2 regions of the Stenotrophomonas sp. 99219_Sma genome follow, and region 2 is predicted to be linked to the other one. Evidence: predicted binding sites of a transcription regulator. Region 2 holds the regulator's gene; the other holds the start of a gene.
What was found. The regulator FliA, encoded in region 2, starts transcription of late flagellar genes. The targets are predictions, from matches to a motif close to TAAAGTTTNNCNNNCNNNGGCCGATAA.
Positions count from the first base shown of each region.

Region 1: ACZK13_RS06120 (GGDEF domain-containing protein) is a predicted target of FliA. The motif match lies at 12,299-12,325, and genes of this name have one in related genera.

Region 1 is NZ_CM151117.1:1,338,366-1,353,025, reverse strand. Features, by position in the region: gene ACZK13_RS06160 (GNAT family N-acetyltransferase) at 1-430, shown strand, start outside; gene mfd (transcription-repair coupling factor) at 580-4,044, shown strand; gene ACZK13_RS06150 (HD-GYP domain-containing protein) at 4,089-4,706, shown strand; gene ACZK13_RS06145 (M13 family metallopeptidase) at 4,799-6,892, opposite strand; gene gpmA (2,3-diphosphoglycerate-dependent phosphoglycerate mutase) at 7,102-7,851, opposite strand; gene nfi (deoxyribonuclease V) at 7,946-8,620, shown strand; gene ACZK13_RS06130 (cation diffusion facilitator family transporter) at 8,659-9,639, opposite strand; gene ACZK13_RS06125 (TonB-dependent siderophore receptor) at 9,819-12,068, opposite strand; gene ACZK13_RS06120 (GGDEF domain-containing protein) at 12,358-13,773, shown strand; gene ACZK13_RS06115 (MFS transporter) at 13,869-14,660, opposite strand, start outside.
Region 2 is NZ_CM151117.1:2,104,535-2,119,194, forward strand. Features, by position in the region: gene ACZK13_RS09635 (response regulator) at 1-270, opposite strand, end outside; gene ACZK13_RS09640 (STAS domain-containing protein) at 267-575, opposite strand; gene ACZK13_RS09645 (chemotaxis protein CheW) at 861-2,063, opposite strand; gene ACZK13_RS09650 (ParA family protein) at 2,060-2,842, opposite strand; gene motD (flagellar motor protein MotD) at 2,847-3,863, opposite strand; gene ACZK13_RS09660 (flagellar motor protein) at 3,865-4,605, opposite strand; gene ACZK13_RS09665 (chemotaxis protein CheA) at 4,707-6,539, opposite strand; gene ACZK13_RS09670 (protein phosphatase CheZ) at 6,542-7,147, opposite strand; gene cheY (chemotaxis response regulator CheY) at 7,147-7,539, opposite strand; gene ACZK13_RS09680 (RNA polymerase sigma factor FliA) at 7,597-8,340, opposite strand; gene ACZK13_RS09685 (MinD/ParA family ATP-binding protein) at 8,337-9,224, opposite strand; gene flhF (flagellar biosynthesis GTPase FlhF) at 9,211-10,833, opposite strand; gene flhA (flagellar biosynthesis protein FlhA) at 10,979-13,039, opposite strand; gene flhB (flagellar biosynthesis protein FlhB) at 13,084-14,214, opposite strand; gene ACZK13_RS09705 (putative bifunctional diguanylate cyclase/phosphodiesterase) at 14,333-14,660, opposite strand, start outside.

The sequences.
Region 1 (14,660 bases), 770 kb from region 2:
CAGCCTGTTCGGGCCGGAAGAAATCCGTGATCGTTTCCTGCAGGCGGTGACCGAGCTGTCGCCGGAAACCACCCAGCGCCTGACCCACCCGAATCCCAAGACCGAGATCACCCTGGTCGCAGCCGAATCCCTGCCCGCTGGCGAAGCGGTGGTCGGCGCGGTCGCCCGGGCCTCGATCATCCCCGGTACCCGTGAAGCCGAGTACGCGATCCTGATCAGCCGCTTCCTCATTGGCCAGGGCCTCGGCCGGCAGCTGATGCGCAAGCTGGTGAAGTGGGGCCGCGGCAAGTACCTGGACCGTCTTTACGGCGACGTTGCCGCCGAGAACGAGCCGATGAAGCAGCTGGCCGCCTCGCTGGGCTTCAAGCCGGTCCCGCACCCGACCGGTGCCGAAGGCCTGGTGCGGATGGTGCTGGAGCTGGACAACTGATGGATGCGCCGGGCATCGCCCGGCGCGTCATTCCGGTAGTGCCGGCCGCTGGCCGGCATTGCGTTCCCCCAACCGCACATGAGGCGGCCGGCCAACGGCCGGCACGACTCGCCGGGCTTCGATCGGGCTTCTGCTAAAATCCGGGGTCCATGTCGCGTACCTCATACCCCGCCCCGCCGCTGCCGCGCGCCGGCCAGCTCCGCGCCTGGTGGCGCGCCCCCGCATCGCCGACCGCCCTGGCCTGGTATCTGGCCCAGGCCGCGCGTGCGCACGACGCCCCGCTGCTGGTGATCGCCCGTGACAACCACGGCGCCAACCAGCTTGAAGCCGACCTGCAGACCCTGCTCGGCGGCGATCCGGCCCTGCCGGTGGTGGCCTTCCCGGACTGGGAAACCCTGCCCTACGACCGCTTCAGCCCGCATCCGGACATCATTTCGCAGCGCCTGTCCGCCCTGCACCGCCTGCCCACGCTGAAGCGCGGCCTGGTGATCGTGCCGGTGCAGACCCTGCTGCAGCAGCTGGCCCCGCGCAGCTACGTGATCGGTGGCAGCTTCGACCTGAAGGTCGGCCAGCGCCTGGATCTGGAAGCCGAGAAGCGTCGCCTGGAAAGTGCTGGTTACCGCAACGTCCCGCAGGTGATGGACCCGGGTGACTTCGCCGTGCGCGGCGGCCTGCTCGATGTGTTCCCGATGGGCGCCGACGAGCCGCTGCGGGTGGAGCTGCTGGACGAGGACATCGACTCGATCCGTGCCTTCGACCCGGAAAGCCAGCGCTCGCTCGACAAGGTCGAGGCGGTGCACATGCTGCCGGGCCGCGAAGTACCGATGGACGAAGCCAGCATCGCCCGCGTGCTGGCCACGCTGCGCGAACGCTTCGATGTCGATACCCGGCGCAGCGCGCTGTACCAGGATCTGAAGTCCGGGCTGGCCCCGGCCGGCGTCGAGTACTACCTGCCGCTGTTCTTCGAACGCACCGCGACCCTGTTCGACTACCTGCCCGACGGCAGCCTGCCGGTGGTCTGCGCCGGTGCCGGCGAAGCCGCCGAGGCGTTCTGGGCGCAGACCGGCGAGCGTTACGAGCAGCGCCGCCACGATGTGGAACGGCCGCTGCTGCCGCCGTCGGCGCTGTATCTGTCGCCGGAACTACTGCGCGAGCGTCTGAACGATGCCCCGCGCATCGAAGTGTGGTCGGCTGACCACGCGCGCATCGCCGATGCCCATGCGTTGGGCGACCAGCCGCTGCCGCCGCTGCCGGTGGCCGCGCGCGAGGCCCCCGCTGGCGACGCGCTGAAATCCTTCCTCGGCCATTATCCGGGCCGGGTGCTGATCGCCGCCGATTCGCCCGGGCGTCGCGAGGCGCTGCTGGAAGTGCTGCAGGCCGCCGAGCTGAAGCCGCCGGTGGTGGCCGACCTGCCCAGCTTCCTCGCCGACGATGCGCGCTTCGCGATCGCGGTGGCGCCGCTGGAGGATGGCTTCGCACTGGACGATCCGCGCATCGCGGTGCTGACCGAGCGCCAGCTGTTCCCCGAGCGCGCCGGCAGCACCCGCCGCACGCGCCGTGCCGGCCGCGAGCCGGAAGCGATCATCCGCGACCTCGGTGAACTGACCGAGGGTGCGCCGATCGTGCACGAGGACCATGGCGTCGGCCGCTACCGCGGCCTGATTGCGATGGACGTCGGCGGCATGCCCGGCGAGTTCCTGGAAATCGAATACGCCAAGGGCGACCGCCTGTATGTGCCGGTCGCCCAGCTGCACCTGATCAGCCGCTACTCCGGCGCTTCAGCGGAAACCGCGCCGCTGCATTCGCTGGGCGGCGAGCAGTGGAGCAAGGCCAAGCGCAAGGCCGCCGAGAAGGTGCGCGACGTCGCCGCCGAGCTGCTGGAGATCCAGGCCCGCCGCCAGGCCCGTGCTGGTCTGGCGCTGCAGGTGGACCGCGCGATGTACGAGCCGTTCGCCGCCGGTTTCCCGTTCGAGGAAACCCCGGACCAGCTGGCCGCGATCGACGCCACCCTGCGCGACCTGGCCAGCAGCCAGCCGATGGACCGCGTGGTCTGCGGCGACGTCGGCTTCGGCAAGACCGAGGTGGCGGTGCGTGCGGCATTCGCCGCCGCCAGTGCCGGCAAGCAGGTGGCCGTGCTGGTGCCGACCACGCTGCTGGCCGAACAGCATTACCGCAACTTCCGCGACCGCTTCGCCGATTACCCGCTGAAGGTCGAGGTGCTGTCGCGCTTCAAGACCACCAAGGAAATCAAGGCCGAGCTGGAAAAGGTCGCCGCCGGCACCATCGACGTCATCGTCGGTACCCATCGCCTGCTGCAGCCGGACGTGAAGTTCAAGGACCTGGGCATGGTCATCGTCGACGAGGAGCAGCGTTTCGGCGTACGCCAGAAGGAAGCACTGAAGGCGCTGCGCGCCAACGTGCACCTGCTCACACTGACCGCCACGCCGATTCCGCGCACGCTGAACATGGCCATGGCCGGCCTGCGCGACCTGTCGATCATCGCCACGCCGCCGCCGAACCGGCTGGCGGTGCAGACCTTCATCACCCAGTGGGACAATGCGCTGCTGCGCGAAGCCTTCCAGCGCGAGCTGGCGCGTGGTGGCCAGCTGTACTTCCTGCACAACGACGTGGAAAGCATCGGCCGCATGCAGCGCGAGCTGTCCGAGCTGGTGCCGGAGGCGCGCATCGGCATCGCCCACGGGCAGATGCCCGAGCGCGAGCTGGAAAAGGTGATGCTTGATTTCCAGAAGCAGCGCTTCAACGTACTGCTGTCGACCACGATCATCGAATCGGGCATCGACATCCCCAACGCCAACACCATCATCATCAACCGCGCCGACCGCTTCGGCCTGGCCCAGCTGCACCAGCTGCGTGGCCGCGTCGGTCGTTCGCACCACCGCGCCTACGCCTACCTGGTGGCGCCCGACCGCCGCTCGATCACCCCGGATGCGGAAAAGCGCCTGGAAGCGATCGCGTCGATGGACGAGCTCGGTGCCGGCTTCACCCTGGCCACGCACGATCTGGAAATCCGCGGTGCCGGTGAACTGCTGGGCGAGGACCAGAGCGGGCAGATGGCCGAGGTCGGCTTCAGCCTCTACACCGAGCTGCTGGAGCGCGCGGTGCGCAGCATCAAGCAGGGCAAACTGCCCGACCTGGATGCCGGCGAGGAAGTGCGCGGTGCCGAGGTCGAGCTGCATGTGCCTGCGCTGATTCCGGAAGACTACCTGCCGGACGTGCACACCCGCCTGACCCTGTACAAGCGCATTTCCAGCGCGCGCGACAGTGATGCGCTGCGCGAACTGCAGGTGGAGATGATCGACCGCTTCGGCCTGCTGCCGGATGCGGCCAAGCACCTGTTCGCCATCGCCGAGCTGAAGCTGAAGGCCAATACGCTGGGCATCCGCAAGCTGGACCTGGGCGAGAACGGTGGCCGCATCGTGTTCGAGTCCAAGCCGAACATCGATCCGATGGCGGTGATCCAGCTGATCCAGAAACAACCCAATCTCTACGCCATGGAAGGGCCTGACAAGCTGCGCATCAAGCACCCGCTGCCGTTGCCGGAAGACCGCTTCAATGCGGCCCGCGCCCTTCTGACCACCCTCGCCCCGGGTTGATCGCCCCCGAATACCCCGCACCGGTCCCCACCCGGTGCGGGCGGATGACCATGTTTCCTGACGCCGTACCCGCCCCCGACCTGCTGCACGCGCAGGCCTGCCTGATCGATGCCCTCTCGATGTCGCTGCAGATGCGCGACGCCTACACCCGCCACCACTGCGATCGCGTCGGACTGCTCGCGCAGCGCCTGGCCGCACGCTGCGATCTCGACGATGAAGCCTGCGCGCAGATCGGCCTGGCCGCCCGTTTCCACGACATCGGCAAGATCGGCATTCCCGACGATGTGCTGCTGGCCCCGCGCCGGCATACCGACGAGGAGCGCGCGATCATGCGCGAGCATCCGGTGCGTGGCGAGCACATTTTCATGGCCACCGGCCGCAGCGATGCCGTACCGGTGGCACGGCTGATCCGCACCCATCACGAGGCCTTCGATGGCAGTGGCTATCCCGATGGCCTGCGCGGCGAAGACATTCCACTCGGTGCACGCATCGTCACCATCGCCGATGCCTACGACGCGATGACCAGCGTGCGTCCCTACCGCACCGCGATGGAGCACGAAAAGGTGCTGCGGATCATTGACGAGCAATCCGGCGGCCTGATCGATCCCTACGTGCTGCAGCGCTTCCATCGCATGCTGGCGCAGGAGCCGGCGCTGGCCTGAGATCCGCCGGGCATGGCCCGGCGCTACCGATCAGACAAACAAAAGGCCCGGCATTCGCCGGGCCTTCTGCATCACGCATCACGGATGATCGATTACCAGATCACCACGCGCTTGTCGTCGGCACGCACCATCGCGTCGCCGGCCTTGCACTGGAACGCAGCGGCATACGACGGCATGTTCGACGGCGCGCCGTTGGCACGGAAGTTGGCCGGCGCGTGCGGGTCGGTGTTCAGGCGCACACGCAGCTCACCGTCGGTGAAGTTGCGGCGCCACACGGTAGCCCAGTTCATGAAGAAGCGCTGGTCCTGGCTGTGACCATCGACTTCGACATTCGCCTTCGGATCTTCCTTCAGCGCCATCTGCAACGCGTCGTAGGCCACGGTCAAGCCGCCCAGGTCGCCGATGTTCTCGCCCAGGGTCAGCTTGCCCTTCACGAACACGCCCGGCACCGATTCATAGCCATCGAACTGCGCGACCAGCTGGTCGGTACGTTCGGTGAAGGCCTTGCGGTCGGCGTCGGTCCACCAGTTGTCGAAGTTGCCGTTGGCAGCGAACTGGCTGCCCGAGTCGTCGTAGCCGTGCATCATCTCGTGGCCGATGACCGCACCGATGCCGCCGTAGTTCAGCGCCGGATCGGCCTTGGCGTCGAAGAACGGTGCCTGCAGGATCGCCGCCGGGAACACGATCTCGTTCTTGGTGGCGTTGTAGTAGGCATTGACGGTCTGCGGGGTCATGCCCCACTCGGTCTTGTCCACCGGCTTGCCGATCTTGTCCAGCATGTAGCGGTAATTGAACGCACGCGCCGCCTGCATGTTGCCCAGGTAGCTGTCGCCGTTGGTCTGCAGGCCCGCCCAGTCACGCCACTTGTCCGGGTAACCGATCTTCGGGGTGAAGCTGGCCCACTTCTCCAGGGCCTTCTTCTTGGTTTCTTCGCCCATCCACGGCAGCTGCTCCAGGCGCGCCTTCAGCGCCTGCGACAGGTTTTCCACCAGGTGCTGCATGGCCACCTTGGATTCGGCTGGGAACACGGCGTCGACGTACAGCTGGCCCAGGGCTTCGCCCATGCCACCGTTGACCGACTCCAGCACACGCTTCCAGCGCGGCTGCATTTCCTTCTGGCCACGCAGGGTGGTGCCGTAGAAATCGAAGTTGGCCTTCTCGAACTGGCTGCTCAGGTACGGCGAGGCGTCGTCGATGGTGTGGAAGCGCAGGTAGGCCTGCCAGGTGCTGGGCATGGTATCGGCCAGCATCTTGTCCATTTCACTGAAGAAGCCCGGCTGGGCCAGCGAGAACTTCTGCGCGGCCGGCACCTTCAGGGTGTCGAACAGCGCGGTCCAGCTGAAGTTCGGGGTCAGCTTGTCGGCGTCGGCGGCGCTGAGCGGGTTGTAGCGCTTGGCCGGGTCACGCATTTCGATGCGCGACATCGAGGCCTTGGCCAGGCGGGTTTCAAAGGCCATCACGGCCTTGGCCTGCTCGGCGGCCCGTGCCGCGTCCACGCCGGACAGGGTCAGCACCTGTGCGATGTAGGCCACGTAGGCATCGCGGATCTTGGCCTGCGCATCGTCGAAGTAGTAGCCCTTCTCCGGCAGGCCCAGGCCGCCCTGGCCGACGTAGGCGATGACGTTGGCCGAATCCTTGTAGTCGGCATTGGCGAACAGCGAGAACAGCACGCCCTTGCCCTCGGCCTGGCTGTCGCGCAGGTACTGGGTGATGGCGGCGGTGTCGTTCAGCGCGGTGATCTTGTCCAGCTGCGGCTGCAGCGGAGCGAGGCCGGCGGCTTCGATCTTGGCTTCATCGTTGCCGGTCTTCCAGATGTCACCGATCTTGGCTTCCACCGAGCCGGCCTTGGCCTGGCTGGCCGCGGCCTGCTGCACCAGTGCGTGCTGCACTTCCAGCGAGCGCTCGCGCAGGATCTCGAAGCTGCCCCAGGTGGTCTGGTCGCCCGGCACCGGGTTGGCCTTCAGCCACTTGCTGTTGACGAAGCCGTTGAGGTCGGTACAGGCCGAAATGGCCGGATCCAGGTCGGCGCTGTTGAGCGAGATCAGCGGCGTCTTGATCTGCGACAGGTCGAAGGCCGGTTTGGCGTCGGCGCTGGCCGCCGGCGCGGTTTCATTCTTGCCACAGGCCGCCAGCGAGGCAGCGATGGCGATGGTCAGGCCCAGCGGGACCAGGTTGCGGACGTTCATGAGGCTCTCCTGCGGGTAATTTCACAGGGTAGCCGGGGAGGCCTGCGGTGGGACCGGCCAAAGGTCACAGGACGCGCTTATGTAGAGTCGAGCCATGCTCGACTGCGCTCCGTTCCGGGTTTATTGTCCTTGCGGCAAGAGGCCAACAGCAGTCGAGCATGGCTCGACTCTACAAAAAAACGAAGGCCGGCTTGCGCCGGCCTTCTGTTTTATTTCGCCTTGCCCTGGTTGGCCACGGCTTCAGCGGCCTTGCGCGCTGCTTCCGGGTCGCCCAGATAGCGGAACGACTGCACCGTCAGGTCGTCGTTCAACTCGAACAGCAGCGGGATGCCGGTCGGGATGTTCAGCTCGAGGATTTCCTCGCGCGAGACGTTGTTGAGGTACTTGTACAGCGCGCGCAGCGAGTTGCCGTGGGCGGTGACCAGCACGGTCTTGCCGTCCTTCAGCTGCGGCGCGATGGCGTCGTGCCAGTACGGCAGCACGCGGTCCAGCGTGGTGGCCAGCGATTCGGTGCCCGGCAGCGCGTTGCGGTCCAGGCCAGCGTAGCGGCGGTCATGGATCGGGTGGCCCGGATCCTCCAGGTCCATGGCCGGCGGCGGGATATCGTACGAACGACGCCACACCTTGACCTGGTCCTCGCCGTGCTTGGCGGCGGTCTCGGCCTTGTCTAGGCCCTGCAGGCCGCCGTAATGGCGTTCGTTGAGGCGCCAGGACTTGTTCACCGGCAGCCAGTCCTGTTCCAGCTCGGCCAGCGCACCCTGCAGGGTGTGGATGGCGCGCTTGAGCACGGAGGTGTGGGCGACGTCGAACTGCAGGCCTTCCTCGCGCATCAGGCGACCGGCGGCAGCCGCTTCCCGGCGCCCCTGCTCGGTCAGGTCGACATCGACCCAGCCGGTGAAGCGGTTGTCCAGGTTCCACTGGCTCTGGCCATGGCGCAACAGTACGAGTTTACGGGTCACTGCAGGGTCTCCAACGCGAGGAAAGGCAGGCCGCCATTGTAGCCCCGGGCGCCGCTCACCGTGCCGTGGCCCCACACATGCGATGCTGCAACCAATGAATACGGTGATCGACCCCGGACGCTGGGAAGGCAGCGTCGCCGCGGCCCGCGAGCAGCAGCTCCAGCTGGCCGGTCGCGTGGAACGCCAGGACCGGCTGCCACGCACGGTGCGCTGGCTGGCCGGGCTGGATGTCGGCTTCGAGGATGATGGCGCCATCACACGCGCCGCGGCGGTACTGCTGGACGCGGAGACGCTGCAGCCCGTGGCGCAGGAGATCGCGCGCATCCCCACGGTGATGCCCTATATCCCCGGCCTGCTCAGCTTCCGCGAGCTGCCGGCACTGCTGGCCGCGCTGGCGCTGCTGCCGCATACGCCGGACCTGGTGTTCGTCGATGGCCATGGCATCAGCCACCCGCGCCGGCTGGGCGTGGCCGCTCATCTCGGAGTGGTCATCGACCTGCCGAGCATCGGCGTGGCCAAGTCGAAGCTGGTGGGCAGGTTCGTCGAACCGGGCGCCGAGGCCGGTGCGCATACGCCGCTGCTGGATGGCGATGAGCAACTGGGCTGGGTGCTGCGCAGCAAGCTGCGCTGCAAGCCACTGTTCGTGGCCGGCGGCCATCGGGTCAGTGCGGATACCGCGCTGGACTGGGTGCAGCGCACGCTGCGCGGTTACCGGCTGCCGGAGCCGACGCGGCTGGCAGACCGGCTGGCCTCGCGACGGGACGAATGACCGCACCGGGCATCACCCGGCGCGGTCGCCATCCTCGTTCAGCGATGCACGTGGCCGCGGTGGCCCTGCGCGTCCTCGCCGTGGTCATGGCCTTCATGGCCCTCGTGCTCGCCGGCCTTGGCCGGCGCCGGCTCACCACAGGCTTCGCCGCAGTGGTCCGCTTCGATCTGCAGTGTCACATGCTCGATGCCGAAGTCATCGTGCAGGCGCCCGCCCAGATCACGACGCAGCGCATCGGCATCGGTGCCGTCGCGCATCACGATGTGCGCGGTCAGCGCCGGGGTGCTGGAGGCCAGCGCCCACACATGCAGGTCATGCACGTCCAGTACCGCAGCGTGGCCGGACAGGCTGTCACGCACCTTGGCCACGTCCATGCCCTTGGGCACGCCTTCCAGCAGCACGTTGATCGCCTCGCGCATCAGCACATAGGTGCGCGGCAGTACCCACAGGCCGATCAGCACCGCCAGGATCGGATCGATCGGCTTCCAGCCGGTCCACTTGATCAACAGCGCACCCGCAATTACCGCCACCGAGCCGAGCATGTCCGCCCACACTTCCAGGTAGGCGCCCTTCACGTTCAGGCTCTCACCGCTGCCGGCCTGCAGCAGGCGCATCGAGATCAGGTTGATGACCAGGCCCGCCGCGGCAATCACCAGCATGCCTGACGAGGCAATCTCCTGCGGTTCGCGGAAACGCCCGATGGCCTCCCACAGGATGTAACCGGCGACCACGAACAGCATCGCACCGTTGATCATCGCGCCCAGCGCTTCCAGGCGTGCATAGCCGTAGGTGCGGCGCGCGTCCGGCGGGCGCCGGCTCAGCCGTACCGCGACCAGCGCGATCATCAATGCCAGAGCATCGGTGGCCATGTGCGCCGCATCGGACAACAGCGCCAGGCTGTTGGTCCAGAACGCGCCCACCACCTCGACGACGAGGAAGGTGGAGGTCAGGCCGAGCGCCCACCACAAGGGTTTCTCGTGGCGGATCTCGGATGGCAGGTGATCGTGGTCGTGGCCCATGGCAACAGCTCCTTTGCGATGGAGGCAGGCTACGCCGGCGGCCGTGGGGAAACTATCACGGTGTTTATAACATTGCAGGCCACGCGGTCCCTCACCGGGCATGGCCCGGCGCTACCGGAGCGCGGCCGGCAACGCCAGGCCACGCCTGGCGAACGCAGCGGACCGACATCCGCCTGCGGTCAGAACCCGAAGCGCAGGCTGGCCCAGTACGCGCGGCCCGGCTCGTTGTAGGTCGCCGCGCCGGCATCGCTGCTGTTGGCCTCGCGGAACAGGCGCTTGTCGGCCAGGTTGTTGACGCCGAAACCGAAGCTGACCGTCTCGGTCACCTTGTAGCGCGCGCTCACGCCCCAGATGTTGTACGCACCACGGTCCTGCAGCGCGATCGACGGATCGCAGGTGCCGGTGCAGCGCGGATCATTGTTGATGTTGGTGGTGGCCGGCTTCTGCTTGCCGTAGAAGGTGCCGGTCAGCAGCAGCGACAACTTGTCGGTGGCCTGCCAGTCCAGCATCGTGTTGACGGTGTACTTCGGAATCACCGACAGCGGCTGGCCGGTGCTCTTGTTCTCGTTCTCCACCATGTAGGTGAAGTTGTTGCTCCACTTCAGGCGGTTGCCCTGCTCGCCCAGCAGCGGGACCACCAGGTTGCCTTCCAGCCCCTGCACGATCGCCTTGGGTGCGTTCTCCCAGCGGAAGATGCGACCCTTGGTGTCGGCGGTCAGCCCGATCTGGTTGTACCCGGCCTGGATCTTGTCCTTGTAGTCGTTGTGGAAGTAGGTCAACGACGCTTGCCAGCCGCTCTGCGGTGCCCACTCGATACCCAGTTCCTTGTTCAGGCTGGTTTCCGCCTTCAGGTCCGAGTTGCCGCGCATGTAGCAGCCGGCGCCCAGGCTCGGCAGTGCATTCGGGCAGCCATTGCCCCGGGTGTAGTACAGGTAGTCCGGATTCGACTGGTACAGGTTCGGCGCCTTGAATGCACGGGCGATACCGCCCTTCACCACCCAGTCGCGGTTGATGCGGAACTGCGCGTTGAAGCTGGGGCTGGTGTTGTTGCCGAACTGGCTGTGGTGGTCGAAGCGCAGGCCCGGGGTGACGATCCAGCGCTCGCCCAGGTAGATGTTGTCTTCCACGAACACGGCGGTGGTCTGCGCGTCGGACTTGCCGCGTGCGCGATCGGCCGACAGCCCCGGGATGCCGCCGCCGCTGCTGCTGGACTGGCTCATCGAGTACGGGTCGGTCAGGCGGCTGTCCAGGTATTCAAAGCCCAGCGTCCAGATGTTCTCGGCACCACCCAGCGTGGTCGGGAAACTGACTTCGCCGTCCAGCTGGTAGTTGCGCAGGCGCGAGGTCGACCAGTCGGTGCCGTTGAAGCTGCCCTCCGGGCCACCGGCCAGGCCTTCGTTGATGCGTGAGTTGTTCACCGCCTCCACTGCAGCCGTTACCCGCGAGGTCACATCACCCCAGCGGCCGCGGTGGGTGATCGCGCCGGTGTTGCGGTACATGCGGTTGGTCTCGGCCTGCTGCTCGGCCAACGCCCCCAGATCGATCGGTGTCGAGGTACCGGTGGTGCTGACCGCGCGGTCGCCAGCATAGATGTTGCCCTGGCGACTGGTGCCGGCTTCGAATTCGACCACCTGGTTGGCGGTCACGTCCCAGCGCAGCAGCGCGTTGACATCGCGGTTCTTGACGCCCTCGCGACCGGCCGGCGGCACCGCGTTCGGATTCGTCGCGAAGTCACGATTGAGTTCCAGCGAATCGGCGTCGGTCTTGTTGAGATTGCCGTACAGGCGGAACGACAGGGTGTCGGTCATCGGCCCGCTCAGCTGCAGGCCGACGCGCTCGCTGCCGCCTTCGGCGCTGTGCTCGGGCACCAGGCCATACAGGTCGACCGCGCCGGTCAGGTCGCCGGTCGGGCGCTTGGTGATGATGTTGACCACGCCACCGGAAGCACCCGAGCCATAACGTGCCGCTGCAGGGCCACGCAGCACTTCGATGCGCTCGATCATTTCCGCCGGCACCCAGTTGGTATCGCCGCGGGTATTGCGCTCACCGCTGCGGCCCATGCGCACGGCATCACGCGCACCGATGCGCTTGCCGTCGACCAGGATCAGGGTGTTTTCCGGGCCCATGCCACGCAGATCGATCTGGCGGTTGTTGCCGTACTGGCCCGAGGCACTGTTGCCGGTCAGGTTGACGCCGGGCATGGTGCGCAGCAGCTCGGCGATGTCGTTGGCCGGCGGGCGCCTGGCGATGTCCTCTGCGGTGATGGTCGAGGTACCCAGGGCCTGGCGCGCGATCTGCGAGGCGGTGACGTGCACCGTGTCGATATCGGTGGCGTCGGTTTCGGCGTGGGCGGTCAGGGCGCTGCCGGCCAGCAGGGCGGCAACGGCAAGCGCCAGCGGGCGCGGCGAAAGGACAACGGCAGGGGACATGATCAGGACCTTCTGGCAGGGCTACGGGGCCTCTGGCAAAGGGCTTGAGGCAACGACGAGGGGGAGGCGGAGCAGTCCTGCAGCAGGCACCTGCAGCCCGTTCCGTGCGCGCATTCTCCCATCAATGCGATTGATTCTCAAATGCGTTCACTCATTGCCGCAGCGGCGCCGATGTGGTTTGCGCACCGTGCAACCCTGCACCGCGCGTAAACTGGCCGGCTAACCCGCCATCAACCGTATGCCGCCGCGGCCGATACCCGTGGTTTGCCGTACGCAGTCAGAGATCGACGTGGAACCACCCCAATTGGACGATGCCAGCCAGCCGCTGGCCGAGGCCTGGCAGCAGTGTCTGCTGCAGGCCGGCCCTGCCGCCACCGCGCTGCTCACGGCCGCTGCTACCGATGCCCCACCCGCGCTGGCCCAGCGCTTTTACGAAGTACTGCTGCAGGACACCCGTGCGCGCCGTTTCCTGTCCCACGACCAGGTCAAGCAGCGCCTGCAGCCGGCCATGCAGCGCTGGCTGGCGCAGCTGCTGACCACTGATGCCAGCGGCATCGCCAACACCGTGGCCTCGCAGCGGATCATCGGCGACGTGCACGCCCGCGTCGGCATTCCGGTCGACCTGGTTACCCGCGGTGCGCGTGTGCTCAAGCACGAACTGTTCGTGCGCCTGCGCGACGATGCACCGGACAGCGACACCGCATTTGCCGCCATCGACTGCCTCAGCGCGATCATGGATATCGCCATGGAAGGCATGACCCTGGCCTACACCCACGCGCGCGAGCGCTCCACCCGTGCCGACGCCGCCTACCGGCTGTTCTCGCTGGTACAGAACGTCGGTACCGAACGCGAGCGCCAGCGCGCACTGCTGCTGGACTGGGAAAACGCCCTGCTCTACGCGTTGGCCGGCCACGTGCAGGCCAGCGACAACGCCAGCCTGGCTACCTCGGAGTTCGGCCTGTGGTTCACCCACAAGGGCATCCCCAGCTTCGGCGAAAGCAGCGAAACGCAGCAGGTGGGCCAGTTGATGGCCCGCATTGATGGCCACCTGCAGCGCGCGAGCGGCGATGCTCCGGCGCAGCGACTGGCGGTGCTGCCGGCCATCCGCGAGGACTTGGCCGCCATCCGCACCCTGATGACACTGCTGTTCGAGCGCATCGGCGAACTGGATGCCGGCAGCGACGCGCTGACCAACCTGCTCAACCGTCGCTTCCTGCCCACCGTGCTGCGCCGGGAAATCGAGCTGGCCACACGCAACCGCACACCGTTCTCGCTGCTGCTGCTCGACCTGGATCACTTCAAGGCAATCAACGACGGCCACGGCCACGATGCCGGCGACCGCGCGTTGCAGCACGTCGCCGGCCTGCTCGGCCAGCTCACGCGCGGCAGCGACTACCTGTTCCGCTATGGCGGCGAAGAATTCGTGGTGGTACTGGTGGCTGCCAGCGAATCGCAGGCGACCGTGATCGCCGAGAGCCTGCGGCGGCAGATCGCACAGTCGCCGGTGGCACTGGCCAACGGCCAGGTGCTGGCACTGACCGCCAGCATCGGCGTGGCCGGCCACGACGGTCATCCGGACTACGAGCGGCTGATGGCCCGTGCCGACGCGGCAATGTACGAGGCCAAGCGCAGCGGCCGCAACCGCGTGGTGGTGGCCAGTGCGGACCTGCAGGAAGCGCCGGGACGGCGCGCACTGCAGCGATGACGGCAGGACAGGTAGAGTCGACCGCGGGTCGACTATCGCGCGCACCGCGGGGTTTTTCGCGCGCAGGGCGAAGAGCAGTCGGCTGACAGTCGACTCTACTGACAGCCGGCACTACCGATACGGCCGCCGGCCGCTGCTTTCACCGCCACCACCCACCACGCTGCCCACCAGAGCAGCGCCAGCAACGCGATGCCCGCCCCCAACAGGCATACCGCCGGCCAGCCATGGCGCGCCTGCATCCACGGCCCGGCCGCTGCACCGGCACCACTGCCCACCGCATAGAACAGCATGTACAAAGCCACCAGGCGTCCATGCTGTTCAGCCGGCGCGCGCAGCAGCAATGCCTGGTTAGATACGTGCAGTGCCTGCCCACCCAGGTCGAGCACAATCACGCCCAACAGCAGCAACGACAGCGACTGCGGCAGGCCCAGCAAGGGCCACCACGCAACCAGCATCAACAACAGCGCACCGACGCTGACCGGATGCGCGAAACCACGGTCCATCCAGTGCCCTACCCGCGCCGCCAGCAGCGCACCGATCACCCCGGCCAGGCCCAGTGCACCGATGGCGGCGGTCGACCAATGCAGCGGTGGCGCCGAGAGCGGCAAGGGTGCCGCCGCCCAGAACACATTGAGGCCGGCAAACAGCAGCAGTGCCAGCGGCCCACGCTCGCGCAGCGTTCGATCGCGGCGCAGCATGCCCAGCATCGAGCCCAGCAGCTCGCGCCAGCGTGGGGGAACCGACGGCACCGGTACTGGGGGCAGGCGCCGCCACAGCAGCGCCGCCAACCCCGCCATCACCATCGCTGACAACAGGTAGACCATCTGCCAGCCAAAGGCCGCCGCCACCGTACCGGACACCACGCGCGCCAGCAGCAGGCCGATGAA
Region 2 (14,660 bases):
CTTGTCGGCGGCCGATTCGGTGGTCAGCATCAGCAGCGGCGTGAACTTGTAGTCCGGCAGCTGGCGCAGTTCGCGGATCAGCGCGATGCCGTCCATGTTCGGCATGTTGACGTCGGTGACCACCGCATTGAAGCGCTGGCCCTTGGCGCGACCGAGCGCGACCGCGCCGTCTTCAGCTTCTTCGACGGCAAAACCGGCCGAGGTGAGGGCGAAGGACACCATCTGGCGCATTGACGCCGAATCGTCCACCACCAAGATACGTGCGCTCATGCAGCGTTCTCCACAGATTTCAGGTTGTCATGGGTTACGTCCAGGCCCAGGGCCTGGGTGACGCCCAGCAGGCGCGCGGCGTCACGGAAGGTTGCAGTGCAACCGTGGAAGCCGGTGCCGAGGCCTGCCTCGCGGCGGGCCTGCACGAACGCACACAGCACCTGCACGGCGGCCGTGTGGATGCGGGCGACCTGGCTGGCATCCAGGGTCAGCTCGCCTGCCTGCGCCACCAGCGGGGCGAGGCGGTTCTTGAGCTCGGTGGTGCTCTCGATGCCGAGATCCCCACCCAGTTCGACAGTGCTCATCGTTGCTCCGGACAAACGGTTCCGTGATCCATAACGGCACCCCGGCGGGGTTCTTTAGGGGAATCGACGCGGTGCGTCGATGCGGTCGCTGTTGAAAAGGGGACGGAGGGGATTAAGTCGCAACTGGCTCGGCGCTTTGCGCCGATGCGGTGCCTGTCGGGGACGCAAGGCGTTGATCCGTTGGATCAATACCTTACGTCCCCACTGCGTGGTCGCGGTTGCTGAGGGTGGCTGCGGGAGCGCCTGGTCGATTGCGACTTAATCCCCTCCGTCCCCTTTTTTCGTTCAACTCAACAACCGGGTGGCATCCAGCAGGATCATCGGGCGCTGGCTGACCCTGGCGACGCCACGGAACAGGTCGTTGGAGATCTGGCAGATGCGCGCGGTATCGGGTGGCTCGATCTGCGAATCGGTGAGGTTGGCGACATCTTCCACTGCCGACACGCGCAGGCCGATGGTCTCGCCGTCTTCCTCCAGCACCACGATGCGGGTCTGTGAGTCGTCTTCGGCGGCCGCGGCGCCCAGGTGCAGGCCGAGGTCCATCACCGGTACCACCTGGCCACGCAGGTTCATGATGCCCAGCATGGCCGGCGCAGTGCCGCGCAACGGCAGCAGCGGCACCGGCAGCACCACTTCCTGCACTTTCAGCAGTTCCAGTGCATAGGCCTGGGTGCCGCAGCGCAGGCGCAGCCAGCGCGAGGTGCGCTCGCCGGCGCGTCGGTTCTGCGGATGCGGGCTGCTGGCGGGCCGATGTGCCTGTGCCTGCAGCTCCTGCCAGCTGCTCGGGCGGTTGCCTGCTGGCGCGTCCACGGCCACGCGCGGTGGCGGCGCGGCATCGGTGCGTGCAACTGGAGCGGGTGCTGCGACCACGGCCGCTGGTGGCGCAGGAACGTCCTCGCCGCCCGCAGCGGCCTCGAACGCGGCCTCCAGGCCGGGGCTGTCGGTGTGGGCGAGTCGATGGCTGTCGGCCGGATCGGTCTCGTAGATCACTTCGTCCGGCAGGTCGTCCCATGTAGGTTCCGGGCCGGACTTGGCGGTGGCGGGAGCAGGGGCTGTCTCGTGGATCACCTCGTCAGGCGGGTCATCCCAGGTCGGTTCGCGCTCGGGGGCGGCGACAGGCATTGCGGCGGCCTCGAAGGCGGCCTCCAGTGCTGCGTCGTCCTCTGCCGCGGCAGCAGCAACAGTCTCCGTTTCGTAGATCACTTCGGCGGGCAGATCGTCCCAGGTGGGTTCGCGCTCAGCCGTTGCGGCCGCGTCGAAGGCGGCTTCGAGTGCGGCGTTGTCGACGGCAGGCGCAGCGGCGACGGTCTCGGTTTCGTAGATCACCTCGGCCGGCAGGTCATCCCAGGTCGGCTCGCGTTCGCCGTCGGCTGCAATTGCTGGGCACGCTTCGTCGCTCGCCGGCGGCGGTGCAGCCGGTGGTGCCACGGCGATCGCTTCGCCCAGCAGTTCGTCCAGGTAGTCGTCCAGTACACCGGTGCTGTTCATGCGGCCTGCTCCAGGGCACGGGCGTCCTCGCCGAGGATCCAGTTCAGCGCGCGGCGATAGGCGGCCAGGCCGCGGCCCGGGTAATCCTCACCAACGCTCGGCAGGGTCAGGCCGGCGGCGTTGCTGATGCGGGTGTCGATCGGAATCGCGTCTTCCCACACACGGGTGCCGTGACGATCCTGCATCGTGCGCAGCGACTCGTTGCCGGCGCGGGTGCGGCGATCGAACAGGGTCGGCAGGATCGAGATCGGCAACGGGCGGCGGCGCGAACGTTCGACCATCTCGCCGGTGCGGACCATGCCATCCAGGCCATGCAGGGCCAGCGGCTCGGCCTGGGTGGGGATGATCAGGCGATCGGCTGCGGCCAGCGCATTGATCATCAACAGGCCGAGGGTGGGCGCGCAGTCCAGCAGGATGTAGTCGTGCTGGCCCTGGTGGCGCGCAAGCGCATTCTGCAGCGCCAGGCCAAGGCCAGGCTGGTTGGCGCTGCGGCGTTCCAGCGTGGCCAGCGCGGACTGTGCGCAGACATAGTCCAGGCCATGGATGCTGCTGGCATGGCACAGGCTGGAAAGATCGGCGGGCGGGGCGCCGAACAGCTCCAGCACGCCAGCCGGCGGCGGGTCTACCGGTACGCCGAACGCGCGGCTGAGCGAGGCATGCGGATCGAGGTCGATCAGCAGCACGCGATGGCCAAGTGCGGCCAGTCCGCGGCCGAGGGCGAGGGTGGTGGTGGTCTTGCCGACTCCGCCCTTCTGGTTGGCGACTGCCCAGATGCGCATCGGATTACTCCTTCATTGCCGGGGGAACGGCGGCGCCGACGCGGCTGCCAGCCGGCACCGGCGGCAACTTCACCGGTGCGATGGGGGAGGTGGGGGCGGTAGCCGGAGTTGCCGCGGCTTGTTCGGTATCGGTGTTCCGGGTGGCGCCGGTGGCTGCGTTCAGGCGCTGGCCGAGTGGGTCCACCGAGTGCGAGGTGTCGGCCAGGATGATGACCATCACCCGGCGGTTGCGGTTGCGGCCCTGCGCGCTGTCGTTCTCTTCGCGCGGGCGGAACTGGCCGTAGCCGACCATCGCCAGCCGCGACGGCTGCACGCCCTGGTCGGCGAACAGGTGCACCACGCTGGCCGCGCGCCCGGCCGACAGTTCCCAGTTCGACGGGAAGGTGGCGGTGGCGATCGGTACGTTGTCGGTGTGGCCTTCCACGCGCACGCTGTTGGGTACGTCGCGCAGGACCTCGGCCAGGCTGGCCAGGGTCTGCCGCGCATGCACGTCCAGCGCCGCCGAGCCGGTGGGGAACAGGATGTCGCTGTTGATCTCGACTTCGATCCACAGCTCGGTGCGGCGCACGCTGATCATGCCGCGGTCGATCAGCGGCGCCAGTGCGGCGGTCAGGCGGTCCGCGATGCTGTTGAGCTGGCGCTCGGCGCGCGCGATCTGCTCCTGGTTGTGCACCGAAACAGGCATACGCATCTGCGAGGCCATCGACGGCAGCAGGGTCGGGTCGTGCGACGGCGCAGGCGCCGAGGGCCCGATCTTGGTGCCGGACTTGATCACCGAGGGGCTGTCCCAGCCGCCACCCTGCACCTGCTTGTTGCCGACCTGTACCGGATTGATCGTGCGCGGCGCGCCCCCGAAGGCATCGGTCAGCGCGTCGGCCATGATCCGGTACTTGCCTTCGTTCACCGAGGAAATCGCGTACATGACCACGAAGAAGGCGAGCAGCAGCGTCATCAGGTCGGCATAGGGGATCGCCCATGCTTCGTGGTTGGCGTGCTCTTCGTGGTGCTTGCGGCGGGCCATGTCAGTGCAGGAAGCCGGAGAGGTTGGTTTCAATGTTGCGCGGGTTCTCGCCCTGGGCGATCGAGATCAGGCCTTCAATGACCATTTCGCGGTCGCGGGTGTTGTGCGAGATCACACTCTTGAGCTTGGCGGCCACCGGCAGGAACAGCAGGTTGGCCGAGGCGATACCGTAGATGGTGGCGGTGAACGCTGCGGCGATGCCGTGGCCGAGCTTGCTCGGGTCGGCCAGGTTCTTCATCACCGCGATCAGGCCAAGCACGGCACCAATGATGCCCAGCGTCGGTGCATAGATGCCCATCGCTTCGAAGACCTTGGCACCGGCCTGGTCCTGGTGTTCCTGGCTGCCCAGTTCGATTTCCAGCATGTGCCGCATCGATTCGGGTTCGACGCCGTCCACCAGCAGCTGCAGGCCCTTGCGCAGGAACGGGTCCTGCTGTGCTTCCACCTGCGATTCCAGGCCCAGCAGGCCCTGGCGGCGGGCGATGTTGCTCCACTCGACGATCTGCTGGATCAGTTCGCGGCGATCGCTGTGCGGCGGGCGCACGACCCAGCGCACGATCTTGAAGGCATGCTTGAACACCGCCGGCGAGGTGTGCAGCAGGATCGCGGCGACGGTGCCGATGATGACGATCACGAACGCCGCAGGCGACCACAACGACGCCAGGCCGGCGCCCTTGAGGATGCTGCCGCCGACCAGCGAGGCCAGGGCGAGAAAGAGTCCAATGAGGCTGAGTCTATCCATGGTTCCGGTATCGGCGTGTATGAATGGGACTTGAGACACCGGTAGATCGCGTACAGACGGTGGTCACAGTTTTCGGGGCGCCGGGCATGGCCCGGTGGGGTTCATCGCAGCCCGTCCACGTCCAGGATCAGCGCCATGCGACCATCGCCGATCAAGGTTGCACCGGCATAACCGCGCAGGCCGCGCAGCGCTTTCGGCAGCGGCTTGATGACCACTTCCTCACGCCCGCGTACCTGGTCCACGACCAGCCCGAAGCGCGCTTCGCCAGCCTGCAGCACCACGATGGTCAGCAGCGGCGAGGCTGCCGGCGTCACATCCAGCCACTGGCGCAGATCGACCAGCGGCAGCGTGTGCGAGCGGCGGTCGAGCACGGCACGGCCATCGAACCAGCCCAGCGAGGTGCGCGGCGCGTGCAGCACTTCCATCACGCGGGCCAGCGGCAGCGCATAGACGTCCTCGCCGGCCTGCACCAGCAGGGTCGGCAGGATCGCCAGGGTCAGCGGCACGCGGATCAGGAAGCGGCTGCCACGGCCCAGCTCCGACTGGATCTGGATCTGGCCGCTCAGTTCGCGGATGCGTGACTGCACCACGTCCATGCCGACGCCACGACCGGAGATGTCGGTGACCTGCTGCTTGGTCGAGAAGCCGGGCAGGAACACCAGGTGCAGGCACTCCTCGCTGCTCAGGCGCGCGGCGGCTTCCGGATCGATCAGGCCCTTCTCGCGCGCCTTGGCACGCAGCTTTTCCGGGTCGATGCCGGCGCCATCGTCCTGCACCTCGATGCTGACGTAGTCGCCTTCCTGCTGTGCGGACAGGCGCACATGGCCCATCCGTGGCTTGCCCTGTGCCTCGCGCAGGTCGGGCATTTCCACGCCATGGTCGATGGCGTTGCGGACCAGGTGCACCAGCGGGTCGGCCAGCGCTTCCACCAAGTTGCGGTCGAGCTCGGTCTCGGCGCCGATCAGTTCCAGGTCCACTTCCTTCTTCAGCGAGCGGGCGACGTCGCGGGCAACCTTGGGGAAGCGCGAGAACACCTTGCCCACCGGCTGCATGCGGGTGCGCATCACTGCCGACTGCAGGCGGGCGGTGGCGATATCCAGAGTGGACACGGCCCGGTCCAGCTCTTCATCGCGCAGGCGTGCACGCAGGGTCTTGAGCCGATTGCGTGACAGCACCAGTTCGCCGATCAGGTTGACGATCGCGTCCAGGCGCTTGGTGTCCACGCGCACGGTATGTTCGGCCTCGGCCAGCGGCTTGGCGGCCGGCTTCGCCACCGGTGCCGGTGCGGCGACCGGGCGCGGCGCTGCGATCGGTGCCGGTGCCACCACGGCCGCAGGCTTGGTGCCCGGTGCCGCGCCACCGTGCAGCTGGTCGAGCAGGGCTTCGAACTCGTCTTCGCTGATCAGTCCGTCGTCGGCCTTCTTCGCTGGCGCGACCGCGGTCGGCGCGTTGCCACCATGCAGCTGGTCGAGCAGAGCCTCGAATTCGTCGTCGGTGATCAGGTCGCTGCCACCCGCGGTGGGTGCTGCGGCGGCGGCGGGTGCAGCCACGGCACCGCTGTGCACGTCGAACTGTGCGATCAGGTCCGGCGGCGCATAGCCCGGCTCGGTGCCGGAGGAAACCGCGTCCAGCATCGATTGCAGGTAGTCCAGCGATTGCTGGGCCGCGTCGAAGTGGTGGGCCTGCAGCACGGCCTGGCCGGCACGTGCGGCGCCCAGCGCCTCTTCAGCGGCATGGCACAGCTCGACCATGGCGGTGACGCCGAGGAAGCCGGCGCCGCCCTTGAGCGTGTGGTAGCCGCGGAACACCGCGTTGAGCTGGTCGCTGTCCTGCGGTGCCTGCTCCAGCGACACCAGCTGTTCGCCGAGGCGATCCAGGATTTCCTGCGCCTCGATGATGAAATCGGCAGTGATGTCGTCGGATACCGCGCTCATGCTTACAGCCCCAGATCCGACAACAGGTCGTCGGCGTCGTTCTGCGAGACCGCGTGGCGGTCCAGTCCCTTCAGTGCCGGCCCGGCCAGTTCCGGGTCGGTGCGATGCTGTTCCGGCGGCAGGCCGAGCGCGCCGAAGCCTTCGTGCACGCGGCGGACGATGCCGACCACGCGACGGATGATCTGCCCGGTCAGGTCCTGGTAGCTCTGGGTCAGGGCGATCTCGGTCAGGTTGTGGCGGATGCGCTCGAGCTGCGCGTCCTGGCCCGGCTGCAGGCCTTCGGCGCGCAGCTGTTCGGTCAGGCTGCGGCATTCCTCGGCCAGGTCCAGGGTGCGGTGCGTGGCCTGTTCGGTCATCGCCACCACGTGGTCCAGTCGCGCGCAGGCGTCGTCCAGTTCGCCGGCTTCGCTCGGCACGGTCGGCAGTTCGCCCAGCGCCTGTCCCAGCTCGCGGGCCAGCCGCGAGAGGCCGCTCATCATCGGCTGCGTGCGCAGCGCGACCAGCCCGTCGATGCGCTGCCGCCAGGCGGCCTCGTCACCGGACTCGAGTGCGTCCAGGGCTTCCTGCAGGCGCAGGGCGAGGGCGTTCTTGTCGACCGTGGTATCCATCAGGCGCTGGCCGCCAGGCGTTCGAAGATCTTGCCGAGCTTCTCTTCCAGCGTCTGCGCGGTGAACGGCTTGATGATGTAGCCGTTCACGCCGCTCTGGGCGGCTTCGATGATCTGCTCGCGCTTGGCTTCTGCCGTGACCATCAGCACCGGCAGGGTCTTCAGCTTGGCATCGGCACGGATGGCCTTGAGCAGCTCGATGCCGGTCATTACCGGCATGTTCCAGTCGGTGACCACGAAATCGAACGGCTGGCTCTGCAGCAGCGACAGCGCGGCATGCCCGTCCTCGGCTTCGGCGGTATTGGTGAAGCCCAGATCGCCCAGCAGGTTCTTGACGATTCGACGCATGGTCGAGAAGTCGTCGACGATCAGGATGCGCATGTTCTTGTTCAAAGCAGAATTCCTTTGTTGTTCATTCCGGACGGCCGGGGGCAGCCGCCTCGGGGATGTTCATTCTTCGAGGCCTGCGTCGGCAGCCTCGAACAGCTTCAGCCGGCCGCGCAGGCGCAGTACCGCCTGGCCGTGGATCTGGCAGACCCGCGACTCGCTCACGCCGAGCACCGCGCCGATCTCCTTCAGGTTCAGTTCCTGCTCGTAGTACAGCGAGAGCACCAGTTGTTCGCGCTCGGGCAGGTGGCCGATGGCCTTGCCCAGCTCGCGACCGAACTCACCGCGCTCCAGTACCTGCTGCGGGGTCGGCCCGCCCTGGGCGACGGTGTCCAGCTCGCCCTGGTCCTCGATGCGCGATTCCAGGCTCAGCACCTGGCCACGTGCAGCGTCTTCCATCAGCCGCAGGTACTCAGGCAGCGGCATCTCCATCGCGGCGGCCACTTCAGTGGCGCTGGCGGCACGGCCACTGCTCTGTTCCAGGCGGCGGATGGTGGCGGCGGCATCACGTGCACGGCGGTGCACCGAGCGCGGGACCCAGTCACCACGGCGGATCTCGTCGATCATCGAACCACGGATGCGGATCGAGGCGTAGGTCTCGAAAGAAGCACCCTGGTCGGCGTCATAGCTGCGCGAGGCTTCGATCAGTCCCATCATGCCGGCCTGGATCAGGTCGTCGACCTCGACGCTGGCCGGCAGGCGCGCGGCCAGGTGGTGGGCGATGCGCCGCACCAGGTCCGAATGCTGGGCGATGACTTCGTTTGCCGCCGAGCGCTGCACTTCCCTGTACTGGGCTGCGCCTTTCATGCCGTCACCCCACGCTGCTTGAGGATGCGTTCGAGGAAGAACTCGACGCCGCCACGCGGTTCGGTCGGCGCCTGCCAGCGCGCGGTACGGCGCGCGATCTCGGTGATCGCCAGCGCCGCCGGGCTGGACGGATAGGCCTTCACCACCGGCTGCTGGCGCTGCACCGACAGGCGCAGCCAGTCATCCTGCGGCACGCAGCCCAGGTAGTTCAGCGAGACATCGGCAAGGAACTTCTCACAGACGCGGGTCAGCTTTTCGTACAGCACGCGGCCCTCGTTCGGGTCGCGCACCATGTTGGCCACCACCTGGATGCGGTCCACGCCGCGCTCGCGCGACAGCACCTTGATCAGTGCGTAGGCGTCGGTGATCGAGGCCGGCTCGTCACAGACCACCACCACGGTGTCCTGTGCGGCCTGGCAGAAGGTCAGCACGCCATCGGTGATGCCCGCGGCAGTGTCCACCACCATGATGTCCAGCTCGCGCTCCAGTTCGGAGAACACGTTGACCAGGCCAACGTGCTCGGCCGGGGCCAGCTCGGCCATGTGGCGGCGGCCGGATGCGGCCGGGACCACCAGCACGCCGTTCGGGCCTTCGACGATGACGTCATCCAGCGTGCAGCGGCCGGCGACCAGGTCGGCCAGCGTAAAGGTGGGGTTCAGGCCCAGGATCACGTCGATGTTGGCCAGGCCGAGGTCGGCGTCCAGCAGCAGCGTGCGCTTGCCCATTCCAGCCAGGGCCACGGCCAGGTTGGCCGACACATTCGTCTTGCCCACGCCGCCCTTGCCGCCAGTGACCGCAATGGTGCGCACAGGGCCGAGCGGCTCGCTGCGGGTGGCCGACAGCGGGAAGGTCTTGGTCAGCTTGGCGTACTCACGCGACGGCATGGTTCAACTCCGGGTTGCAGGGCATATCGGCCGCGCGGCGCAAATCTTCAAGGCGAAGTACAAGATTGGCTGCACTGGCCCGGTGCAGGTCCTCCGGGACGTCCTGGCCATCGGTCACCCAGGTGATCGGCAGGGCATGGTCCACGGCCACCGACAGGGCGTTGCCGAAGCGGCCGGTCTCGTCCAGCTTGCTCAGTACCAGGCCCTGCAGGTTGGCGGCGCCGAAGCGGCGGACCACCTCGTCCATGTCGCCGAAGCTGGTGTTGGCCGGCAGCACCAGCAGGGTGCGGACCTGGCGGGCGGCACGCAGCCACTGCAGCTGGGCGGCCAGGGCGCGGTCGCGCGGGCCCAGGCCGGCGGTGTCGATCAGCACCAGCTTGTAGTCCTTCAGGCGTTCCAGCAGCTGGTCCAGGTCGGTGCCGCTGTTGGCCTCGTGCACCGCGATGCCGAGCTGGCGGCCGTAGCCGTACAGCTGCTCGCGGGCACCGATGCGGGTGGTGTCGGTGGTGACCAGGGCCACGTCACGCGGCGCGTGCTTCTCGGCGAAGCGCGAGGCCAGCTTGGCGATGGTGGTGGTCTTGCCGGCGCCGGTCGGTCCGACCAGTGCGATCACACCACCTTCTTCCAGCGGGTCGACCGGGGCGATCGGCAGCTTGCGCGAAATCAGCCCCAGCATCAGGCCGCGGCCTCGATGGGCCTCGGTCTCCAGCGGGATCTGCATGGCCACGTCGCGGGCCAGGCCGGCATCGAAGCCATACTCGTCCATCAGGTCCAGCGCGGTGGCGCGCACCGGGCAGCCGCGCAGGCGCTCGTCGGTGAAGCGGTTCATCTCGCGCTCGATCACATGGCGCATGCCGGCCACTTCCTGGCGCAGCTGGCGGATCTCGGCGTCGTCCTGGGCCACCAGGGTCAGTGCCGGGGCTGGGGCCAGCACGGGGGCAGCGCCGGTTTCGTCGCTGGCTTCGACCGGTGCCGGTTCGCTGGCAACGATCCCGGGCTGCGCTTCGGTCACGGCAGCGGTCGGCAGCGGCGGCGGCTGCACGGCCGACGTCGCGCTTTCGTGATGCGTCTCGTGCGGCGGGTCGATCTGGAAGCGGGCGCGGTTGGCCGGTGCGGCGGTGCTGGGCGCCGGTGCGACGATGGCTTCGGCGAACGGAGCGAAGATCTGATCCGGCAGCGCCGGTTCGTTGACGGCGGCGCGTGCCAGGGTGGCGGCGAAGCCGGTGCTGCCGCGGGTCGGCACGATCTCGTCGGCGCTGTCCAGGGTGCGGCCGGTGGCGCCGACCGCAGCGCGGGCGAGGGCAGCCACGGCCGAGGTGGTTGCGGCGACCGGTTCCGGTGCCGGGGTATTGCTGCGGCGGCGGGTGACCGCGGCGATCACCGCGTCGGCGGCGGTGCGCGGCTTCGGCGCCGGCGGCGGAGCGATGTCACGACGCGAGGCTTCCAGTGCACGCTGCACGGCGCTCTCGTCGTAGTTGGCGGCGGCGACGATCTCGATGCCTTCCTCGATCCGGCGGTTGGACAGGATCACGGCGTCAGGACCATGTTCCTTGCGCACCAGGTTCATGGCCGAGCGCATGTCGGCGGCGACGAATCGTTTGATTTTCATGCTGTGGTCACGGGACGAAGACGGCGGGGTGGCGGTCGGAGAACTCGGGTGGTCGGTGGTCTGCACGGTGCGGGTTCCCCTTGGTATCTGTCTGTTGCGTTGGTTCGAAAGTGGTGTCTGTTTTCTGGCGCATCGGAGGGCGGCGTCAGCTGATCGTTCCGACCAGCTTCAGGCGCTTGTCCTCCGGCACCTCGCTGTAGGCCAGGACCGACAGCGACGGAACGCTGTGGCGGACCAGGCGGGCCAGCGCGGCACGCACCGGGCCAGGTACCAGCACGACCGCGGGCTCGTTGCGGGCTTCCTGCTTGCTGACACATTCGGCCAGGCTCTGGTGCAGTCGCTCAGCGAGTCCGGGTTCCAGCGCGGCGCCGTTGCCCTGCGTGGACTCCTGCAAGACACGTTCCAATTGTGGGTTGAGCGTGAACACCGGCAGCTCCGCCGACATTCCGGCGATCTCCTGCACGATGAAACGACCCAGCGCGGTGCGCACCGCGGCGGTCAGTACGGCCGGGTCCTGGCTGTTCGGAGCGTGTTCGACCAGTGCTTCGGCGATCTTGCGCAGCTGGCGGATTGGAATGCGCTCGACCAGCAGGTTCTGCAACACGCGCACCACCGCCGACAGCGGCAGCGCCTTCGGCGTCAGATCTTCGACGAGCTTGGGCGCGCTCTTGGCCAGGTTGGCCAGCAGGTGCTGCACTTCCTCGTGGCCGAGCAGCTCGGGCGCGTGTTCGCGGATCAGGTGCGACAGATGGGTGGCGACCACGGTGGCCGGATCGACCACGGTGTAGCCCAGCGTTTCGGCCTGGGCACGCTGGTGCGGTTGGATCCAGGTCGCGTCCAGGCCGAACGCGGGGTCCTTGCCGGCGATGCCTTCCAGCGCGCCGAGCGCGCTGCCCGGGTCCAGTGCCAGCTCGCGGTCCGGATGGATCTCGGCGGTGGCCACCGGTACGCCGTGCACCAGCACGCGGTAGCCGTTGGCCGGCAGTTCCAGGTTGTCGCGGATGTGCACCGACGGGATCAGGAAGCCGACGTCCTGGGTCAGCTTGCGCCGCACGCCCTTGATGCGTGCCATCAGTTCGCCGCCCTGGCTGCTGTCCACCAGCGGAATCAGCCGGTAGCCGACCTCCAGGCCCAGCGGATCGACCGGGCGCAGTTCGTCCCAGCTCAGTTCGGCAGTCGGAGCCGGCGCGGCCGGGCGGCCGAGTGCGTTGAGCGCGGCAGCGTCATTGCCTGCGGCTGCCGGATCGGTGGCCGCGGCCTTGCCCTTGCGGTAGACCTTCCAGGCGATGAAGCCGAGGATCGCGGACAGTGTCAGGAAAGCGACGTTGGGCATGCCCGGCACCAGGCCGACCACGCCGATGATGCCGGCGGTGATCGCCAGCGCACGGTACTGCCCGAACACCTGGCCGGTCATGGCCTGGGCCATGTCCTGCGAGCGCGAGGCGCGGGTGACCAGCATGGCCACGGCGCTGGAGACCAGCAGCGCCGGCAGCTGCGCCACCAGGCCATCACCAATCGACAGCAGGGTGTAGGTGGCAGCGGCATCGCCAAACGGCATGCCATGCTGCAGCACGCCTACGGCCAGGCCGCCGAGCATGTTGATGAACAGGATCAGGATGCCGGCAATGGCATCACCACGGATGAACTTGCTGGCACCATCCATCGCGCCGTAGAAATCGGCTTCCTCGCGGACTTCCTCGCGGCGCAGCTTGGCTTCTTCACGCGTCAGCAAACCGGCGTTGAGGTCGGCGTCGATCGCCATCTGCTTGCCGGGCATCGCGTCGAGGATGAAGCGCGCGGTCACTTCCGAGACGCGGCCGGCGCCCTTGGTGATGACCACGAAGTTGATGATGGTCAGGATCGCGAACACCACGATGCCCACTGCGTAGTTGCCGCCGATCACGAATTCGCCGAACGCGGCGATGACCTTGCCCGCGGCGTCGTGGCCGTTCTGGCCGTTCAGCAGGATGACGCGGGTGGAGGCGACGTTCAGCGCCAGCCGCAGCATGGTGGTGATCAGCAGCACGATCGGGAAGATCGTGAAATCCAGTGGGCGCTTCACGTAGACCACCGCCAGCAGCACCATCAGCGAGATGGCGATGTTGAAGGTGAACAGCGCATCGAGCACCGGCGCGGCCAGCGGGACCACGACCATGGCCAGCAGGGCCAGCACGATCAGCGGTGCGCCAAGGCCCTGGCGGATCATTTCCAGCGCGCGGCGGGTGTTGAAACCGGTGGAGGGCTGGGCGCTCACGGGCGGCCTCCCTTGCCGAATTCATCCACCTGGATGTGCGGGGCGTCCGGCATCGGGCCAGTGCGCCAGGCGCGCAGCTGGTAGACGTAGGACAGGACCTGGGCGACGGCCGAATACAGTCTCACGGGGATTTCCTTTCCGAGTTGGCCTTCCCGATACAAGGCGCGTGCCAAAGGCGGGGCGGAGACGATCGCCACCTTGTTGCCGTCGGCCACTTCACGGATGCGCAGGGCGGTCTCATCCACACCCAGGGCGACCACTTTGGGGGCGTTCATGGCGCCGCCCTCGTACTTAAGGGCCACCGCGTAGTGGGTGGGGTTGACTACCACCACGTCGGCAGTGGGCACCGCCTCCATCATCCGGCGGTTGGCCATCTGCTGTTGCAGCTGGCGGATGCGGCCCTTGACCTCCGGGCTGCCCTCGCTTTCCTTCATTTCCCGGCGCAGCTCTTCACGGGTCATCTTCAGCTTGCGCATCCAGTTCCAGCGCTGGTAGGGCGCATCGATGGCGGCCAGCACCAGCATGGCGCCGGCGGTGGCCAGCAGCAGGCGCAGGGTGAAGCCGAGCCCGTCGGTGATGGCGGTCTCCAGCGGGTGGTGAATCAGCCCGCGCAGGGTGTCGAAGCCGGTCCACACCACCAGCCCGGCGGCAACGCCGACAAAAGCCACGCGCAACAACGACTTGGTGAACTCGGCGATGGCTTCCGGGCCATACAGGCGCTTGAGCCCGCTCATCGGGTTCATGCGGTTGAAGTCGGGCATCATCGCCTTCTGCGACCAGCGCAGGCCGCCCATCACCAGCGGGGCGACGAAGCTGGCCAGCAGGCAGACCAGCACCAGCGGCGCGATCACCAGCATGAACTGCAGCAGCAGGTCGCCGAAGTGGCCGAACAGTTCCTTCGGGTTCTGCCGCAGGCTCTGCTCTGGGCTGAGTGCATGCTTCATCCAGGCGCTTGCACCACGGCCGATCGAGCCGCTCATGGCCATCACCGCCAGCACGCCGGCGCCGAACACGGCGGCCGTTCCGAGCTCGCGCGAGCGCGGCAGGTTGCCCTGTTCACGGGCGTCGCGCAGGCGTTTTTCGGTAGGTTGTTCGGTCTTTTCGCCGGCGGATTCGTTCTCGGACATCACGGGCACTGCGGCAGGGGATGCCGGGGTGCGTGCAAGAAGTGTTCCGTGATGGGTTCATGTGCCAACCAAGGTTGGCATCTACCAGAGCAAGTGCAGGTGGGAGCGCAGCCTGGATTTACCCCGGCGGGTGCTGCGTCGGCGGGCTCTGCGCCAGTTCCACCCGAGGCCGCGGCAGGTCATGCAGCTGCATGAAGCGCGCCGCATCCACCGGACGGCCGAGCAGGTAGCCCTGCAGGTAATCGCAGCCCAGCCGCTCCAGGTAGGCGCGCTGCGCGGCGGTCTCCACGCCCTCGGCGACGATGTCCATGTCCAGCGCGTGGCCCAGCGCCACGATCGCCGAGACGATCACCACGTCCTCGGCGCTGTGCTCCAGGTCGCGTACGAAGGCGTGGTCGATCTTGATTTCGGTGGCCGGCAACCGCTTCAGGTACAGCAGGCTGGAA